Regions from separate parts of the Ligilactobacillus cholophilus genome, predicted to be linked through region 2. Evidence: predicted binding sites of a transcription regulator. Region 2 holds the regulator's gene; the other holds the start of a gene.

Region 1 (11,028 bases), 180 kb from region 2:
TGGTCGCTTAGGTCGTGTACTTGGACCTAAAGGTTTAATGCCAAACCCTAAGACTGGTACAGTAACAATGGATGTTAAGAAAGCTGTTACTGATGCTAAGTCAGGTCAAGTTACATACCGTACTGATCGCGATGGTAACGTTCATGTACCAGTTGGTAAGGTATCATTTGATGTAGATGCATTAGTTGGTAACTTTGAAGCAATTTATGAAGTTATTGCTAAAGCACGTCCAGCTGCTGTTAAGGGTACTTACATCAAGCACTTATCAGTTGCATCAACATTTGGCCCAAGTGTAACAATCGATATTAATTCACTTTAATATTGACTCACTTGTGAGCAATATGTTAAACTATTAAAGTTATAAATAGTTCTACCTAAGACTCAGGTGGCGTACGCCTTAATTAACCTGCCGAGGAGAATACGGTTCTTTCTCTATGTCTTAGTGTAGACATAGAGTTTTTTTAACTCTAATTTTACATTAGGAGGTGAAATTATGAGTAAGGAAATTATCGCTAAGAAAGCTGCAATTGTTGATGAAGTTGCTGAAAAATTAGACAGTTCAGTTGCTAACGTAGTAGTTGACTATCGTGGTCTAACTGTTGAAGAAGTAACAGATTTACGTAAACAATTGCGTGAAGCAGGCGTAGAAATGCGAGTTATCAAAAATACTTATTTAAAACGTGCAGCTGCTAAAGCTGGTATCGAAGGTATGGATGATGTATTTGTAGGACCTACAGCTGTTGCATTTTCAGAAGAAGATGTTACAGCACCTGCTCGTATCTTAGTTAAATTTGCTGAAGATCATGAAGCTCTTGAAGTTAAGGGTGGTATGATTGAAGGTAAAGTAGCATCACTTGATGAAATTAATGCATTATCAAAACTTCCAGATCGCGACGGATTACTTTCAATGTTGCTATCTGTATTACAAGCACCAGTTCGCAATGTTGCATACGCAGTTAAGGCTGTTGCTGAAAGTAAGGAAGAAGATGCTGAATAAAAGCATCATTAACTATTAAATAGAATTTAAATATTTCGGAGGAAAATAAAATGGCATTAGATACAGAAAAGATTATTGCTGACTTAAAAGAAGCTAGCATTCTTGAATTAAACGATTTAGTAAAAGCTATCGAAGATGAATTTGGCGTTTCAGCTGCAGCTCCAGTTGCTGCAGCAGGTGCAGCAGGTGCAGATGGCGCTGCTGAAAAATCAGAATTTGACGTTGAATTAACAGACGCAGGTTCAGCTAAGGTTAAAGTTATTAAAGCTGTTAAGGACATCACAGGTCTTGGCTTGAAAGATGCTAAGGGCTTAGTTGACAACGCTCCTTCAGTAATTAAAGAAGGCGTTGCTAAGGACGAAGCTGAAGATATGAAGGCTAAACTTGAAGAAGTTGGCGCTAAGATCACTCTTAAATAATTAGTTGATTTAGCTATATCTAAAAAAAGACTATGACAATTGTCATAGTCTTTTTTTATTACGCAATTATCAAATTTAAATTATTATACCTTTTATGATATTGAATATTATATTATTATAAAATATGTATTTAAATAATTTAGAATTATATTAGGAGGATATTAATGTATAAGGGGCTAACACGAATAAAAGAATTTTATAATAAACATGCAGTTTTATTAAAAATGATTTTTATTTTTTCTGTACTACTTTTTGTATTTACAGAATTAGGGAAAATTTTTCATCAATTAAATTGGCACCAAGTTGGGGTGGCTCTCTCTGATCAATCTCCTATAGTAATTTTAGTGATGCTAATATGTGGTATTATTGCTGTTTGTCCAATGTTGATTTATGATTTTGTAATTGTAAAATTTTTACCTGGAAATTTTTCTAAAAAATATATTGCTAGAAGTGGATGGGTGACAAATACATTTACAAATATTGCGGGATTTGGAGGATTATTAGGTGCTACTCTTCGTGCTAGTTTTTATAAGAAGGGTGCAAATAGAAAACAAATTTTATATGCAATTTCTAAAATTGCTTTATTTCTATTAGCAGGATTGTCAATTCTTTGTTGGGTTTCACTAATAATGATGTTTATTTTACCATCAGAAAATGGTTTTCATAAATATTCGATTTGGTTGCTCGGTGGGGGAGCATATTTTCCAATTTTGTTTTTAGTAACAAAATTTAAAAATAACAGCTTTTTTAAAGACTTAACATGGAAGCGAGAGTTTGCATTAATTCTAGGCTCAACAATTGAATGGGCTTGTGCAGCATTATTTTTTATGATTATTGGTTGGTTAATGCAAGTTCATATCCATCTAATTGATGTAATTCCCTTATATATTATTGCCGAAATTTTAGGAATAATATCAATGGTTCCAGGTGGATTAGGATCATTTGATGTTTTTATGATTTTGGAATTAACAAAACTGGGAGTTTCAAGTGAAATTGCGGTTGTTTGGATTTTATTTTTCCGCTTATTCTATTACGTTGTTCCATTTTTAATTGGAAGTGTGTTTTTTGTTCATGATATGGGACATCAAATTAATGAAAGTTTAGATGGTATTCCACAAACAATTGTACAAAAAGTAGCCCATGGTTTAGTAACGCTTTTTATGTATTTTTCAGGAATTTTTATGTTATTAGAATCTGCAATTCCTAATTTTACATTTTCTAATTCTATACTTGCACGGCTTGTTTCATATACATTTTTCTTCCTAAATCAAATGACAAATATAATTTTTGCCTTTTTATTATTAGGAATGGCACGTGCAATTCAATTAAAGCAAAAAAAAGCTTTTATTCCAACAATTATAATTTTAGGAGTTGGAGTAATTAACACTCTTTGGAAAGAATATACGCCTACTTTAGCAGTCTTTCTTGTATTTGTAATGATTTGTATTGTATTTTCGCGAAAAGAACTGTATCGCGAAAAAATGCAATTTTCGTTTGAAAGTATTTTATTAAATATGTTGATGTTTGGTGGAGCATTTTTGTTATATATGCTTGTAGGATTATTAAATCGTCCAACAAATCATCATCATATACCTAGTGGACTTCTATTTCCTGATCAACAAGTTTGGTTATATGGGTTGATTGGAATGATTATCGCAGGAATTATTCTAGTAGTAATGATGCATTATTTTACAAAGGGAAAAGATCCATTTATAAATCAAAAATTTCCGGAAAAACGTGTTACTCAAATAATTGAAAGTTATGGAGGCAACGAGGTAAGTCATCTAGCATATTTAAAAGATAAAATGATTTATATTTATCGGAAAGATAATGAAGATCAATTATTCTTAATGTATCAAATTAAGGCGGATAAAATTATTATTATGGGGGAACCAGTTGGAAATCAAGATTATATTCAAGAAGCTGTTCATGAATTAGTAATTTTATCAGATCGATATGGCTATCAACTAGTTTTCTATGAAATAAATTCTGAACTTACTATGCTATTACACGAATATGGATTTGATTTTATAAAAACAGGTGAAGAAGGATTTGTTAAGTTAGATGAATTTACTATTAAAGGTAAAAAACATCGTGCACAAAGGGCTCTCATGAATAAGTTTGATCGTGAAGGTTTTATATTCTCAATAGTTGAACCACCTTTTTCAAATGAATTTATTGCAGAAATGAAAGAAGTTTCTGATAGTTGGTTAAATGGAAGGATGGAAAAGGGATTCTCATTAGGATTTTTCGATAAAAATTATATTCAAAGAACTCCTGTTGCGATTGTTCGAGATAAAAATGGAAAATTAGTTTCATTTGCAACATTAATGCCAATGGAAAAAAACACCTTATCAATTGACCTAATGCGTCATAGAAAAGATGCACCGTCAGGCATAATGGATAAAATTTTTATTGAATTGTTCAGCTATGGTCAAAGCAAAGGATATAAGTATTTTGATTTAGGAATGGCACCATTATCTAATGTTGGAAGTTCTAAATATAGTTTTATAGAAGAACGTGTTGCTCATTATATATATGAATATGGATATCGTTTATATGGGTTTCAAGGATTAAGAGCTTTTAAGAATAAATATGCTAATATATGGAATTCTAAATATACAACTTACCGAAAACGAAGTTCGATTGCAATAACAATGTTCCAATTAGTAATGGTAGTTAATCAAAAACATGGGCAAAAAGAATTTTCTAGAATGATAATTACGCCTAAATTTTTACAAAATAAATAAAAAAGAGATCTCATAAAAGAGATCTCTTTTTTAATGAACTGGAATAACTAAAAGTTGAGCAATTACGTGTTCATTTATTTTTAACCATGACGAAGTAATTGTGCCATTTTCATCAGTTGTATTTGGTTGATCATTGATCGACAATGGATCAAATTTTTGAAAATGATGAGCAATTTCAGGATAATTATCATATACTAAATCTCGAATATTAGTGTCATGAGACTGCAAACGAATTGCAGTATACCAGATATTATTGTGTAGAATTTGTTTTGCGTAGTTTTGAATAAAACAAATATTTTGATTTTCTTCAGAAAAATCAAGATATAAATTATCTACGTCTATTAATCCTGAAATTGGATTATTTTTTTTAAATTGAATAATATTACGGAATTTATTTTTTTCTTCTACAGGTTCCATCGATAAAACTCCCCTTATTTGTTCTCTGGATCTTCATTAGCCCATTTAGTATAATCTTCATCACTCATTGCCTCAACTTCTCCTAAACGATAACCATTACCTACTTGTGAGAAGAAATCATGATTAGATGTTGTAGTAGAAATACCATTGATTACAGTTGGTTCTACATCTTCAGCTGTATCTGGGAACATTGGGTCTTGACCAAGATTCATCAAGGCTTTATTAGCATTATAACGAACAAAGGTAAGTACCTTATCAGTCCAACCAACTGGATTATAAAGTAGGTGAGTATACTTTTCTTCGTTTTCATAGAGTTTTAATAGGAAGTCATAAAGCCAATCTTTTATTCTTTGTTGTTCATTATCTGTACGTTCTTTTAATCCTAATTGGAATTTGTATCCAATATATGTTCCATGAACAGATTCATCACGCAAAATTAATTTAATAATTTCGGCTGTATTAGGCAATTGATTGTGACCTAAGTAGTAAAGTGGTGTATAAAAGCCGGAATAGAATAAACAAGTTTCTAAAAATACATTTGCAACTTTTTGTTTTAAAGGATCTTCAGCTGTATCTTTATAAATATCACTAATCCATTTAGCTTTATTTTGCAAAAATTCTTCAGAATCGCTCCATTCAAAAATTTCATCGATTTCATCAGGCGTATTTAAAGTTGAAAAAATTGTTGAGTAACTTTTAGCATGAACAGATTCCATAAATTGGATATTATTTAAAACAGCAATTTCATGTTGTGTACGTGTATGGCGTCTTAATGAAGCCATACCATCTTGTGATTGAACAGTATCTAATAATGTTAAACCACCAAATACATGGCCAACCAAATATTTATGGTCATCATCTAATTGATGCCAGTCTTTTAAGTCATTTGAAACAGGAATTCTTGTATCTAACCAAAATTGTTCAGTTAGTTTTTCCCAAGTTGCTTTATCAATTTGATCATTAATTCGATTCCAGTTAATTGCTTTATAATTACTCATAAAATAAATTCTCCTTACTTTATTTTATACATTCTGTTAAAGTTTGATAAATACGTTCAACATCATTTTTAGTTCCGCGCAATTCATAATTATCTAAAAAGGGAACATTAAATTCTTGTGCATATCGACGAGCGGTTAGACAATATTGTTGATTAAAGTTCCGATTGCCAGAACCAATAATCCCTAAACATAAATTGGCGTTATTATCATAACTAATATATTCGCCTAATGCATTTGTCATTAATTCTTTGACGCCATTATCAATTCCATTCCCTCCATCCAAGTATGTTGGAACAAACACAAAATATTGTTGTGTTTCATTTTCAAAAGGAGTAGTATCATCAATTTCTTTTGCGTTAATCAATGGATTAGCAGGATCTTTTTTATTAAGATCAACAGCGTAATCTTCTAATTTTTCAATAAAAGCTTTAGTATTTCCCTCAATGGATATGTATAAAATATTAATCATTTTTTTCTCCCTTAAATTTAAATTGAACAACTTTCACATTCATTTACGCTAAAAGCTTCTGAACCATCATCAGTATATGTCCGAACATAATATAAACTCTTGATTCCTTTATGCCATGCATAATTACGAATGATTGATAAATCACGTGTGGTCATTTTATCAGTATGATTTTGTTTCCATGGATAAAGACCTTGATCAATTGTTGACTTAAAGTAAAGTGTAATTGAAATTGATTGATCAACATGTTCTTGTGCTGCAGCATAAACATCAATCATTTTACGCATGTCCAAATCATATGCAGATTGATAGTATGGAAGGGTATCACTTGATAAATATGCAGCAGGATAATAAATTTTCCCAATTTTACCTTCTTGACGTTCTTCGATTCTTTGGATAATTGGTTGTAATGATGCAGTCGTATTACCAACGTATGAAATAGATCCAGTTGGAGCAATAGCCATTCGATATGCATTATATAGACCATCTTTCATTACATTTTGTTTTAATTCTTTCCAATCTTTAATTGTTGGAATATGAATTCCTTCAAATAATTCTTTAACTTTAGGATTTTCAGGTTTAAATTCATTATTGATGTATTTATCAAAGTATGAACCATCAGCATATGCACTTTTTTCAAATTCATAGAATGTTTCTTGACGTTCTTTTGCAATTTTGTTGGAGGCAACTAATGTCCAATAATTTAATAACATAAAGTAAATATTAGTAAATTCGATTGATTCTTTTGAACCGTATTGTATATGATTCTTTGCAAGATATGCATGTAAGCCCATTGCACCTAAACCAACTGAATGTGATAATCTGTTTCCTTCATAAATTGATGGAACAACTTTGGCGTTTCCTTGGTCTGATACAAAAGTTAAAGCACGCATCATTGTCTCAATTGATTTACCAAAATCTGGTGATTTCATTAAATTAACAATATTTGTAGATCCTAAATTACAACTAACATCACTACCTAAGACTTCGTATTCTTGCATATCATTGATTTTAGATGGACGTTGAATTTGTGCTATTTCAGAACACAAATTACTCATAATGATTTTACCAGCCACGGGGTTAGTTTTATTCATTGTATCGATGTTAACAATATATGGATAACCAGATTCTTGTTGAAGTTTACTAATTTCTTCTTCAAGATCTCTTGCATGAATTTTAGTTTTATGAATATTTTTATTATTAACTAAATTGTCATATTCTTTGGTAATATCAACATAAGAAAATGGTTTACCATATTCTTTTTCAACATCATATGGTTCAAATAAATACATATCTTGGTTTTTTTCTACAAGTTCATAAAACTTATCAGGAACAATTAATCCAAGAGATAATGTTTTTAAACGAATTTTTTCATCGGCATTTTCTTTTTTAGTAGCTAAGAAATCAATGATATCTGGATGGAAGACACTTAAATAGACAACTCCTGCACCTTGTCTTTGGCCTAATTGGTTTGAGTATGAGAAACTGTCTTCTAACAATTTCATTACTGGTACAACACCACTAGCAGCATTTTCAATTCCTTTGATTGGTGCACCAGCACTACGTAAATTATTAAGTGTAATTCCAACCCCACCACCAATTTTAGAAAGTTGGAGTGCAGAATTTATGCATCGACCAATTGAATTCATATCATCAGTTGGTTGAAGTAAAAAGCAAGAAACAAACTCTCCACGACGTTTACGACCAACATTTAAAAAGGTTGGGGTAGCTGGTTGATATCTTTGATGAATAAGTTCATCAGCTAAATTCATCGCTAATTCTTCATCTCCATCAGCCATATATAATGCATTAATTGCAATTTTATCTTCATAGTTTTCAAGATAAAATTGACCGTCATTTGTTTTTAACGCATATTGATTATAAAACTTATATGCTGCCATAAAAGATTGAAATTCAAAATGTTGTTCATTTAAATAATGATATAATTTTTTTATGAATTCAAAACTATATTTTTTAATAAAATCTTCTTCTAAGTAATTGTTTTCTAATAAATATGAGAAACGTTCTTCTAAAGAAGAAAAATGTTTTGTATTTGGAATTACATTTTCATTTAGAAAAGCTTCTAATGCTTCTTTATCTTTATTTAATGGAATTTTATTATCTACTGGTATGTTGATTTGATTGTTAAGATCAAAATAACTTACATTGCTAATATCGATATCTTTGATACCCATAGTGAACCCCCATGTTTATTTGAAATTAAAGTGTTGCAATAAGTTCTTTTAATTGGTCTGGACGAAATCCATTAATAATAGGTTCAGAATTATTTTCTAAAACGGGCACACTTTGAAATCCCTTATTTTTTAAATATTCAATATATTCTGGTTCATCAGTTATATTACGTTCTTCAAATTCAATGTTGTTTTGTTCTAAAAAGCGTTTTGTCATTTTACATTGAATGCAGTTATTTTTTGTATATAAGACTAAATTCATATTAATACTTCTTTCCAATTAATTTATTGTACATCATCAAAGTATACACATTTTTGGCGTCCGATACAATATATAGTAATAAATTTTTTTGTCAAGTGTATATATTGTATTTTTACATAAAAAAAGATTAAAAGAAGTTTGATTTTGTTTAAAAAAATTCGTATTATGAATGTGATAGAAAGTAGGAGAAATTGTGGCAAATTATTATTATTCAAAGAACCCAGACGTTAAACATCAAGAACGAGATTGGAATTTTGAGTTATTAGGAAATCAACTGAAATTTATTACTGATAATGGTGTCTTTTCTAAAAATACAGTTGATTTTGGTACAAGAGTGTTATTAAATGCACTAGAAAAAAATAATGAACTAATTAATAAAAGCAAAATTTTAGATGTAGGTTGTGGATATGGTCCAATTGGTCTAGCAATTGCAAAAAAATATCCACAAGCACATGTGGATATGGTAGATGTAAATGAGCTTGCATTGGAACTTGCTAAAAAAAATGCAAATATAAATGAAATTAATAATGTTTCAATATACAGTTCTGATGTTTTTGATAATATTACTTCAAATGACTATCAAATGATTATTTCTAATCCACCAATTCGTGCAGGGAAAAAGGTAGTACATGCAATTTTAAATGATGCGTTTGATCATCTTGCAGAAGATGGGTTATTAACAATTGTTATTCAAAAGAAACAAGGAGCAGCATCTGCTAAAAAGAAGATGGAAACTGTTTATGGAAATTGTCAGTTAATTGCTAGAGATAAGGGATATCAAATTTTACAGAGTAAAAAGAAAAATGAAATATAATAAAAGACAAGCGGAAAATTTTATGCAACTTGCACTAGTAGAAGCAAAAAAAGCATTTAAATTAGGAGAAATTCCAATTGGTTGTGTAATAGTTAAGGATGATAAAGTAATTGCGAAGGGACATAATTTGAGAGAACATTCACATAAAACTTTAGGTCATGCAGAAGTAATTGCAATAAATCAAGCTAATGATTTTTTGAAAAGTTGGCGCTTAAATGGATGTTCATTATTTGTGACCTTAGAACCATGTATTATGTGCAGTGGTGCTATATTAAATGGTCGTTTTGATGAGGTTTATTATGGTGCTCCTGATTCTAAGTCTGGAGTAGCTGGGACTTTATATGACTTGCTAAATGATCCACGGTTAAATCATTCTGTAAATGTTCAAAAGGGAATTTTAGAAAAGCAATGTTTGAAACTTTTACAAGATTTTTTTGAACTTAATAGAAAAAAATAGTAAAAAAGACTGGATTTTTTATTTGATTTACGGTATTATAATATTGCCGTAAGGCCTTAAGACAATATCATCTTAACGAATCGTGTCAGGTCCGGAAGGAAGCAGCACTAAGTTTTGTTTGGTATGTGTCTTAAGTTGATATGAATGTTAAACTCTCGGTCTTTTGGATCGAGAGATTTTTTTTGAATTATTATAGAAGAGGAGATTCTTTGCATGTATCAAGCATTGTATCGAATATGGCGACCACAACGTTTTGAAGATGTTGTAGGTCAGGAAATGATTACAAAAACTTTACGTAATGCGGTTGCTACGAAACAAATATCGCATGCTTATTTGTTTACTGGACCTCGTGGAACAGGAAAAACTTCAACAGCAAAAATTTTTGCAAAAGCAATAAATTGTCATCATCAAGTTGATGGTGAACCATGCAACCAATGTGAAATTTGTAAAGCTATTACAAATGGAAGTTTAAATGATGTTTTGGAAATTGATGCTGCTTCAAATAATGGTGTTGAAGAAATTCGTGATATCCGTGATAAGGTAAAATATGCACCGACTCAAGCAGATTATAAGGTATATATAATTGATGAAGTGCACATGTTATCAACCGGAGCATTTAATGCATTGTTAAAAACATTAGAAGAACCTCCTGCAAATGTCGTATTTATATTAGCTACAACAGAACCACATAAAATCCCAGCAACAATTATTTCGCGGACTCAACGATTCGACTTTAAAAGAATTACTAGCAAAGTGATTTTAGAACGGATGCGTTATATTTTAGATGAAAAAAATATCTCATATGATGATGAAGCATTAAAAGTAATTGCAAAAGCTGCTGAAGGTGGAATGCGTGATGCGTTAAGTATTTTAGATCAAGTAATTTCATTTGGTGAAAATGAAGTTACTCTAGAAAATGCACTAATGGTTACTGGGAGTGTTACAAAATCGGATTTACTTAATTATTTAAGAGCTGTATGCAATAATGAAACGTCTATTGGCTTAGAAACAATGCACAAACTTTTACAAGATGGAAAAGATGCAAGCCGAATAGTTGAAGACTTAATAGATTATTGTCGTGATTTGCTATTATATCAACAATCACCTGCTATGGTAGAAGAAAATGAATTAGGATTATTAGATGATGATTTTAAAGAATTTGCTTCTACTTTGAAAGCAGAAACATTATATGAAATGATTAATATATTGAATGAACAGCAACAAAATATGCGTTTTACAGCTCATCCAACTATTTA
Region 2 (11,028 bases):
AGTATGTGCTTGACTTCTTAAGTATCGTTTTTGTTTTCCTCTTAAATTCAATTCGTTCACCTCTATCTTTAAATCATAGCTTTTCTTAATGAAACGCCTACACCTTCTGGAGCCCATCCGGCTACAACGCTATCCTTAGGTACTGTAATCCATCCTAAACCAGAAAAAACTAAATCGCTTTTTTCTTTAGTTTTAAATTCATATCGAACCAATTTAGGAAATGATGTTTCAAGCTCATCTTTGGTTGGTGGTTGTAATAGTTCTCCCGCATGTTTCTGATAAAATTTTTCTGCATTAATTAGTTTTGTACGATGTATTTTTAAATTATTATCTAAATAAACTACTATGCCATTTCTATCTTTAGTACCTGAAATAAAATCAAATCTTGCTAATGCACTTAAAAATAAAGTTTGTTGGTCCTGTAATTGAAATACTTTAGGCTTAATTTCTTTTTGAGGTGTAACTAAGCGTAATTCTTTTGGCGCAAGATAATGTGCCATTTGATTTCGATGAATGATTCCGGGAGTATCAATCAAGAAGTGACCATCATCCAGTGGGATTTCGATTCGATCTAATGTTGTTCCTGGAAATTTAGATGTTGTAATTAACTGTTTAACCCCTGTTAATTGTTGAATAATCTTATTAATTAATGTTGATTTACCAACATTAGTTACTCCAACAACGTATACATCTCGACCATTCCGATATTCCTCTATTTTTTCTAATAATTGATCAATTTCAAATCCCTTTTTAGCACTTGTTAAAATCACATCAATAGGACGTAATCCTTCTTTATTTGCAGATTGTCTAACCCAATCTTTAATTCTTGAACGTTTAAGAGATTTAGGCAATAAATCCTCCTTATTTCCGACCATTAAGATTGGATTATTTCCAACAAAACGCTGTAATCCTGGAATTATTGAACCTGTAAAATCAAATATATCAATTACATTGATAATTAATGCATCCTTTTGACTTAATTGATTTAGAAAGCTTAAAAAATCATCATCTGTATATTCCACATCTGCAATCTCATTATAATGTCTTAATCGGAAACATCTTTGACAATAAATATCATCTTTTTGTTTTTCTAATGCAGACTTTGGTATGTAACCAGCTTTATCTGAATCTTCTGTTTGGATAATAGCACCACAACCAATACATCTTAATTCATCAGTCATTTAGTTTTATCTCCCATTTAAATTCAATATTATATTTTTTTATCATTTTATTTTTAATTATATTTTCAAGGAATCTATTAAATTTTGTATTCCACGCATCCGACTCTACAATTGGTTTTACTAGGATACTCTTGATTCCGGAACGATTTGCTGCCAAAACATCTGTCATTAGTTGATCTCCAACAAGTACAATATTTTGTGGTTCAATGTCATACTGTTTTCTAGCAATATTTATGCCACGTTTTAATGGTTTCATTGCACGTGAAATATATGGCAAGTCAAATTTTTCTACCGCCTTTTTTACTCTTTCTTCATTATTATTAGATACAACAACAACTGGAATCCCTGCATCTTTCATTTCTTTTAACCAGGCTTTTAATTCAGGTGTTCCATCTGGATTATTCCAAGCAATCAATGTGTTATCTAAATCAGTTAATATCAATTTAATATTATTATTTCGAATTTGATCAGGCGTTAAATTATAAATTGACTTTAACATCCATGTAGGCTTAAATTCTTCTAGCATCAATAATCTCCTATTATCATATAATTAATTATCCACATATCATTATAAATGAAAAATATAAATAAAAAAACTGAGATCATCAAAAGATGTCCCAGTCATTATTAACGATTAATTATTTTTCTAAAGCTTTCTTTGCTTCATCAACAAGAGCTTTGAATGCATCTGCATCGTTAACTGCTAAATCTGCAAGCATCTTACGGTTTACTTCAATTTCAGCTAACTTCAATCCATGCATCAACTTGCTGTAACTAATATCATTCATACGTGCTGCAGCATTGATACGAGCAATCCATAACTTACGGAAGTTTGACTTAGTCTTACGACGGTCACGGAATGCATATTGATATGATTTCATAACTTGTTGCTTAGCAACTTTAAATTGAATATGCTTTGAACCGCGATATCCTTTAGCTAATTTAATCATCTTTTTACGACGTTTGCGTGTAACTGTTCCACCTTTAACACGTGGCATAAAAATTCCTCCTCAAATTGAAACGTAATGTTTCTTTCGTTCAAAAATTTAGTTAATTATTTCATTTGTGAAAGCATTTGCTTGATACGTTTCATATCTGATGATGAAACCATTGCTGCTTTCCGTAATTGACGACGTTGCTTAACTGTCTTACCGTGGAAACGGTGTGATGTATAAGCGTGATGACGTTTTAAACCACCCTTACCTGTACGTTTAAAACGTTTTGTTGATGCGCGGTGTGTTTTCATTTTTGGCATAATAAAATCCTCCTATTAATCTAATCACCTATTTATCTGTTTTAGGTGCTAGCATTAAGAACATGCTACGTCCATCCATTTTTGCTTTGGATTCCACATTTGCAACATCCTTGGTCTCCTCTGCAAAACGGCTAAGAACTTCACGTCCAATGTCTTTATGAGTAATAGCACGACCCTTGAAACGGATTGAAACTTTAACTTTATCTCCTTTTGCAAGAAACTTACGTGCGTTCTTCATCTTTGTATTAAAGTCATTCGTGTCAATTGTTGGACTCAATCGAACTTCTTTGACATTAACCACTTTTTGCTTTTTACGAGCTTCGCGTTGCTTCTTTTGTAATTCAAAACGGTATTTACCATAATCCATTACTTTAGCAACAGGTGGCTTAGCTTTAGGTGCAACAAGAACTAAATCAAGATTTTCACGCTCAGCAATTTCCAAAGCTTCACGTTTAGATTTAACACCAAGTTGATCACCATTGCTACTGATCAAACGAACTTCACGAGCACGAATGCCGTCATTAACCATTTTATCTACTGCTATGATACTTCACCTCCAAATAAATTCAGAGAGAAAATGCAGATAAAAAATACCTCTGTTTGATTTGCAGCAAACAGAGGTACCGTCCGATTTACGGAATTAATTTCTTAATTTCTGCCCGGAGACTCTTGTCTGCAAGGCGAGAAGCGGTTGCCTCTGCTTTTTTCTCAACTTTTTAAAGTTTAACAATTAATTCCACAAATGTCAAGGATTAATTTTCGCGACTGTAACTTTCAATATCTTGATTGATCATTGTTACAAATTCATCAAATGGCAATGTTTCTGTATCTTCTTTTCCGTAATGACGAACAGTAACTGTGTGATTTTCAGTTTCAGAATCTCCAACTACTAAAGTATATGGGATTTTGTTTACCTGTGCTTGACGAATCTTATATCCCATCTTTTCATTACGATCATCTAATTTGACACGAATATGATGTGCTGTAAGTTTACTTGATAATTCTTTAGCATATTCTAAATGATGTTCATTACTTACTGGAATGATTGTAACTTGTTCAGGTGATAACCATGTTGGAAAGGCACCCTTATAAATTTCAGTTAAGTAAGCTGTGAAACGTTCTAGTGTTCCAATTACTCCACGGTGAATCATAATAGGACGGTGTTCTTCACCATCTGCACCAATATAACTTAAATCAAATCGTTCTGGAAGTAAGAAATCTAATTGAATAGTAGACATTGTTTCTTCAGCGCCTAAAGCTGTTTTTGTTTGGATATCTAATTTTGGACCGTAAAATGCAGCTTCGCCTTCAGCTTCATAATATTCAAGTCCTAAATCATCCATTGCGCCTTTAAGCATTTTTTGTGATTTTTCCCACATTTCATCATCATTATAGTATTTTTCTGTATTTTCTGGATCACGGTAACTTAAACGGAATGTGTAATCAGTAATATTAAAGTCTTTGTATACATCCATAATTAATCGAAGAATCTTAGCAAATTCTTCTTGAATTTGATCCATTGTAACAAATGTGTGGCCATCGTTCAATTCCATTTCACGTACACGTTGTAATCCTGATAATGCACCTGATTTTTCATATCTGTGCATCATACCAATTTCAGCTATTCGTAATGGTAATTCACGATATGAACGTTTATGATGCTTATATATTTGTATATGTGATGGACAATTCATGGGACGTAATTCAAGCATTTCGCCCTCACCCATATCCATTGGTGGGAACATGTCATCATGATAATGGTCCCAGTGGCCAGATTGTTTATAAACATCTAAGTTCATTAAAACAGGTGTATAAACATGTTCATATCCATCAGCAACTTCTTTATCGATAATATAACGTTCAATTGTACGACGAATTGTTGCACCCTTTGGCATCCAATAAGGTAATCCAGCACCAACCTTTGGATCTACAAAGAATAAATCTAAGTTGTTCCCAATAACACGATGATCACGTTCACGTGCTTCTTTTCGTCTTACATCATCTGCTTCTAAATCTTTTTGCTTATAAAATGCTGTTCCATAGATACGTTGAAGCATTGGATTACTTGAGGCACCCTTCCAATATGCACCAGCAACTGATAAAATCTTATAAACTTTGATCATTCCAGTTGAAGCTAATTGAACATCACCTAAGTACTTGAAATCATCTTGTTGATACATTACAACTTCTGAATCTTGTGCATTTTCTTTAATTAGTTCTGTTTGATATTCATCATTTGCAACCAATTTTAATGCTTCTTCAAGAGGTACAGATACTTTTTCAATCGCAATGTTCTTTTTAATCAATTTATTCATTTCAGCAGTAATTTTTTCAAAATCGTCTTCTGAAACTTGGCCTTCTTGATTATCTGTATCTAGGAAAAATCCATGTTCTGTTGCTTTACTTTCACCAAATTTCATTTCTGGATATAAATTATGCAAAGCATGTTTAAGGACTTGAGATACTGTATTCCATAGTACAACTAGACCTTCATCAGAATCTTTTGTAATAATCTCAATAGATCCATCTTCAGTAAGATTTTCATGATAATCCACTAATTGATTATTGAATTTTCCGGCAACTGCTTTTTTAGCTAAACTAATACTAATTGATTTAGCAATATCTTCTACTGTTACACCCTTTTCAAATGGTTTAACCGAACCATCTGGGAAAGTAATATTAATTTCTGACATATAAAATCCTCCTTCAACAAAATCCAGATAAACGAAAATAAAAAAACGCCCCATATGCACTAATAATTGCATATGGGACGCATAAATACGTGGTTCCACCCAAATTCAATCTTATTATTTGCAAATAAGATTCTTCATTTTCGTCGATATCGAAACGACTCGCCTACGATTAAATAGGATAAAATGAAAGTGGTAAGCACGTTTATTAGAAACTTTCAGTCGAGGTTTCTATCCCTGAGTTAACGTTCCGTTTGTCTTTCATTAATTTAATTTAACCACCAATTTATCTTTTTGACAAGTCTATTTTTAAGGATTTCTTCGATTAATTCCAACCATTCGATATTCTGTTGCTAAAAATTTAATTCTTTCTGTTATCCTTAAGGCCTTTAAAGGCTCTGAATCTCCTTTATTAGTAACTGTTAAAAATTGATCCTTTAATTCACTAATTGACAAATTTGAACTAAATAATGTTGGTAATTCATTTGCCATCCTATACTCTAAAATTACACCGAGAACGTTATCTCTTATCCAAGATGTAATTTGTGTAGACCCAATATCATCAAAAATAACAACGGCAGTGTTTTTTATTTGATTAATTATCTGACTTGTTCGATTTTCACTAATTGCATTCATCATTTCGCCTACAAAAGTTGGAAAATGATAATATCGAACTTCAATATTTTTTTCTGCCAATTTAATTGCTATTGCAGCTAATAAATAACTTTTTCCAACACCAAAACTTCCAGATAAATATAATCCTTTAGGAAAACTTCCATTATCTTGTTTAAAATACGTTGTACAATTATCAATAAATTCTAATGCTGCTTTTAAGGGCTCTTCACGTCCCTTGATATCATAATTTTCAATTCGAGCCTTCTGCAAACTTTTAGGCAAATTAATTGCTTTAATATTGTCCTTTAATTGTTGACTCTTCTTTTGTTTTGAAAACGACTCTGTAGGTTTATATACAACTTCAATATGATGATCACTCACAATTAAATATGGTGCGTATCCAGGCGCGAAAGTTTTTTTACCAGCCTTCATTTCATCTTTTATTGTTACAAATTCATATAATTTGCTAAAACCCTTAATTACATCTTCTTTTGATAATTTATCTTGATTTTCTTTCAAAAAATTTGCAACTTCATTATCTTGTATCACTTGATTAAATAATGTTAGATATTTTTCACGTAATTGTTGATCATGAAAGCGTCGCTTTAATCCGTCGCTTATATTATCCATATTTGTTCATACCTCACTTAGTGATCATCATTAATTTTTTTCATTAATCGTTTAATATCTTGATTAATTTCTTCGCTATTACTTATATTTTGACTCTTTTCTTCATTACTTTGTTTTTTGGCCCAATCTGGTAATTTTTCAACAATCGGTTTACGACCCTTAGATTGAAATTTCGTAGATTTTTTTCTCATTCCAGCTTGTCTCTTAAGAATATAATTAATTGCTTGCTGTGGAGTTTTTATCTTTTGTTTCATCCAATCTAATGCAGTCTTTTCAAAATATTTTTGATTAATAGAACTCATTTGTTGATCAACTAACATATAATGAATTAATACATTAATCACAGCTAAAGGAAGGCCACCATCAGAAACAGCTTTCGAGATTGTAATTCGTTCCTCATTGGAAATCGAAGGCATCCCTTGTTCTTCTTTTAGTGCACTTAAAAATTCCATTGGGGCATATTCTTGAAATGCTTGGAATAAAATTTTTTCTTCATTCCCATTAAAATTATCTGCCTCAACAGTTTTATTTTCATTTTCCCTTGAATCAGAATGCATAGACGGATTTTTAAGAATAAATTCATATTTTTGGCTTGCTAATTTTCTAAAAGCTAACCAGTTAACCCTATCATGCGCAACATCAAATGATTCTTCAATTAATTTAACGACTTGCATTTCATCCAGTCCGTACATCATCGCAATTGTATTAATGGTCTCTAAATTTTTTGTAACATCTTGAACATTAACAAATGAATTTTGCAAAATTTTTTTCATGAATTGATAGTCCAATTTTTCAGGAATAACAATTTTTTTACTATCATTTTGAGAAACTCTAAGAGAAGATTCTGAAGTTTTCAAATTTTGTTTTTCAAAGACATCTGCAAATGAATGTGTCAATTCTTTAAATTCATTTTTTGACCAATGATTTCCTTCAAACTTTTCAACTAATAAAGCGAACCTTTGGTCACCAACATATTGCAACAACATTGATGATAATAATTCATCATTAAAAAAGCTTTGTCCATCCTTAGCAGGCAATAGCTCATATACCATTAATGTATCATCCAATTTGCGATAAGACTTTAACAACGCAACTGCCTCAAGTCTTTTAATAGCATCAATAAATTCAGATAAATTAATTCCTAATGTAATTAATAACTGTTCATGTTGAGTAGCCGTAATTTGTTGAAAATTTCCTGTTTCTAACTGTGATACTAATGTTGTATATAATGAAACACTTGCTGTCCCTATAAATGGTTGGTATAACTGAGTTAAAGTTTCAAAGTGAAAATCTTGAAAACTAGACCTTGAAACCACTTTATATTGATCTGTTGCTAATAAATTGTGATTCAAAGTCTCTCCTCCTTATTAATCTGCATCTTTTCCATTTCTCTTCATTAATTCTTGCAATTCTTGTGCAAATGATTTCATATCTTTAAATTCGCGATAAACACTTGCGAAGCGAATATATGTTACATCATCAACATCTACTAAAATACTCATGACATATTCACCAATTAATTGACTAGAAATTTCGGTTCCGCCTACAGCACGAACTTTTTGTTCAACTTCATCTACTACACTTGTGATTTTATCCATACCTACTGGGCGTTTTTCCGCAGCTCTCATTATTCCATGAAGAATTTTATCACGATTAAACTCTTCGCGTGCTCCATTTTTCTTAATTACAAGTAAAGGTGTAGTTTCAATTCGTTCAAATGTAGTAAATCTAAAACCACATTTTTCACATTCACGTCTTCTTCTAATCGCGCGACCATTATCTGCTGGCCTACTATCCACTACACGTGAACTATTATTATGACATTGTGGGCAAAGCATTCTTTTCACCTCTTATAACAACTTATTCATTGACAACCATTTTATCATTTTTAGCTTTAAATCTTCAAATGTACCATCATTTTTTATGATAAAATCTGCATTTTGATTCCGTACTTTACTTGATATTTGAGCATCAATACGTGCTATTGCGTCTTGTTTAGTAAAATGGTTACGTTCCATTAATTGCTTAATCTGTCGTTCACGTGTTGTACATATTACCATCGTACTTGTACAAAAGCGCTCGTATTTTCCTTCAAATAAAAGTGCAATATCTAATACAATTAATTTAACTTGTTTTTGTTTTAGATTTTGTAATTCATTTAAAATTTCATGTTTAATTAGTGGAGACATAATTTGATTTAATTTTTCTAGTTCTTTTTGATTATTAAAAACTAAATCGCCTAACTTCTTTCTATTAAGTTCTCCATTTGATAATAGATATTCTGTACCGAATTCAGTAACTATTTTATTAAGTCCGATTTGATTTTTACATTGTAATTGGCGAGCCACAATATCCCCATCAATTATTTTTGCACCAAATTCCCTTAAAATATTGCTTGCAGTTGTTTTTCCACATGCAATTCCACCGGTTAAACCTAATACGTATGTCATTATTTTATTTTTTGCTCCTTAGGACATATATGTGTACCACGTTGCCCAACTACAATTCGTTCTATTTTTGTACCGCAACGTTCACATAATTCATTCGTTCTTCTATAAACATGTAACTGATTTTGAAAATCACCTGCATGATTAAAAGCAGTTTTAAAAGTAAAAACAGTTGTCCCTTGTGCTTTAATAGCTAACTTTAATTCTTTAATAATATTATCGTGTAATTTTTTCACATCAGCTTTAGTCAAATGACTAGCAATCGTTTGAGGATGTATTTTACTCATCCATAAAACTTCATCCACATAAATATTACCCAATCCTGTTACTACAGTTTGATCTAGTAAAGCTGGTTTTATCATTTTTTTCTTTTTTTGTAATCGTTGATAAAAATCATCAACTGTAAAATCATCACATAATGGTTCTGGACCAAGTTTTTTTATTCCAGGAAGATTCAATTCTTCTCCCGTTTTTACTAATTGCATTCGTCCAAATTTACGGGTATCATTATACCTCAAATCACGACCATCATCTAATTCAAAGACAACATGACTATGTTTCTCTAAAGGAACGTCATGATCTTCAATTAAATATTTTCCTTCCATTCTTAAATGAGAAACCATCGTATAATTATTTGAAAAACGAAATAGTAAGTATTTACCTCTACGGTCTATTTTTTCAATTTTCTGTCCTGTAATATTTTTTTTAAAATTATCAATGTCTCCAACAATCATTTTAGTGTAATAAATATCAACTTTTTTTATTTTAATATTTAACACCTGTGCTGAGACACCTCTTCTTACAGTTTCTACTTCAGGTAATTCTGGCATTCGAATCCTCCTTATTTCTTAGCATCAAACCATGTATTTCCACTAGCACTTTCAACTTTCAAAGGTACGCTTAATTTAACTGCTGAATCCATTACGCTAGGTACAAGTTTTTCTAAAATTTCAATTTCTTCTTTAGGCGCTTCAAATATTAATTCATCATGCACTTGTAAAAGCATTTTTGCCTTAAGACCCTTTTCTTTTAATTTTTCTTGCATATGAATCATCGCAATTTTAATAATATCAGCAGCACTTCCTTGAATTGGCGAATTCATTGCAGTACGCTCAGCAAATGAACGTAAATTATAATTTTTACTATTTATTTCAGGCAAATAACGTCTTCTATGGAACAATGTTTCTACATATCCTTGTTTCTTTGCTCGTTCAACAATTTCTGTCATATATTTATATACTCCAGGGAAAGAATCAAAATATGTCTCAATAAATTTTTTAGCTTGTTTTCGTGTTATTCCAATATTTTGTGCCAATCCATAATCACTAATACCATAAACTATTCCAAAATTAACTGCTTTTGCCTGCCTTCTCATATTAGGAGTTACTTGATCAGGACTAGATAATCCAAAAATTTTCATTGCTGTACTTGCATGAATATCTGAACCCTCTTTAAAGTCTTTTTGCATATTTTTATCTCCTGAAATGTGAGCTAAAACACGCAACTCAATTTGTGAATAGTCAGATGAAAAAATCTGCCAACCTTTATGACTTGGAATAAAGGCTTGACGAATCTTCCTTCCTTCTTCTAACCTTACTGGAATATTTTGCAAATTAGGATCTACTGAAGACAATCTACCTGTAGCTGTTAAAGTTTGTGTATATCGAGTATGTATTTTACCATCTGATAAAACTACCTTTAACAGACCTTCAATATACGTTGATTGTAATTTTGAAATTTGTCTATACATCAAAATATTATCTATAATTGGATTTAAACCACGTAATTTTTCTAACACGCTTACAGCTGTTGAATATCCCGTTTTAGTTTTTTTAATAACTGGTAATTTTAACTTTTCAAATAAAATTACTCCTAATTGTTTAGGAGATCCTATGTTAAATTTCTCGCCTGCTTCTTGATATATTTGTTGTTCAATTTCTGCTAATCGTTCTTTAAATTCACTTTGCATTGCTTTCAAGCGATCAACATCAACTTTAATTCCTGCTATTTCCATCTGAGCAAGAACAATTGATAATGGCCTCTCAATTGTCTTATATAAATCTACCTGATCATGATTTTCTAATTGTTTAAACAAATTATTTTTCAAGTCAGCAATTGCTTGTACTTTATGAGCTAAATGACTTAATAAAACTTCATTATCTTCTGGAATAGAATGTTTTGAACCTTTTCCATAGAATTCCTCATCGCTT

Evidence for each region. The regulator NrdR, encoded in region 2, represses ribonucleotide reductase genes. The targets are predictions, from matches to a motif close to ACACNATATATNGTGT.
Region 1: the regulator NrdR is predicted to act here: its motif matches at 8,565-8,580, upstream of nrdH (glutaredoxin-like protein NrdH).

What each region holds. Positions count from the first base shown of each region.
Region 1 covers NZ_CP127832.1:148,084-159,111, forward strand. The annotation lists gene rplA (50S ribosomal protein L1) at 1-319, shown strand, start outside; ribosomal protein L10 leader region at 356-472, shown strand; gene rplJ (50S ribosomal protein L10) at 494-997, shown strand; gene rplL (50S ribosomal protein L7/L12) at 1,048-1,416, shown strand; gene mprF (bifunctional lysylphosphatidylglycerol flippase/synthetase MprF) at 1,581-4,166, shown strand; gene QPK35_RS00800 (hypothetical protein) at 4,197-4,583, opposite strand; gene nrdF (class 1b ribonucleoside-diphosphate reductase subunit beta) at 4,598-5,581, opposite strand; gene nrdI (class Ib ribonucleoside-diphosphate reductase assembly flavoprotein NrdI) at 5,601-6,050, opposite strand; gene nrdE (class 1b ribonucleoside-diphosphate reductase subunit alpha) at 6,068-8,242, opposite strand; gene nrdH (glutaredoxin-like protein NrdH) at 8,268-8,501, opposite strand; gene QPK35_RS00825 (class I SAM-dependent methyltransferase) at 8,695-9,315, shown strand; gene tadA (tRNA adenosine(34) deaminase TadA) at 9,305-9,772, shown strand; RNA gene ffs (signal recognition particle sRNA small type) at 9,821-9,920, shown strand; gene dnaX (DNA polymerase III subunit gamma/tau) at 9,986-11,028, shown strand, end outside.
Region 2 covers NZ_CP127832.1:328,947-339,974, reverse strand. The annotation lists gene yhbY (ribosome assembly RNA-binding protein YhbY) at 1-51, opposite strand, end outside; gene yqeH (ribosome biogenesis GTPase YqeH) at 69-1,181, opposite strand; gene QPK35_RS01895 (YqeG family HAD IIIA-type phosphatase) at 1,174-1,707, opposite strand; gene rplT (50S ribosomal protein L20) at 1,820-2,179, opposite strand; gene rpmI (50S ribosomal protein L35) at 2,236-2,436, opposite strand; gene infC (translation initiation factor IF-3) at 2,465-2,965, opposite strand; gene thrS (threonine--tRNA ligase) at 3,189-5,129, opposite strand; gene dnaI (primosomal protein DnaI) at 5,436-6,371, opposite strand; gene QPK35_RS01865 (DnaD domain protein) at 6,389-7,723, opposite strand; gene nrdR (transcriptional regulator NrdR) at 7,739-8,209, opposite strand; gene coaE (dephospho-CoA kinase) at 8,222-8,821, opposite strand; gene mutM (DNA-formamidopyrimidine glycosylase) at 8,821-9,648, opposite strand; gene polA (DNA polymerase I) at 9,660-11,028, opposite strand, start outside.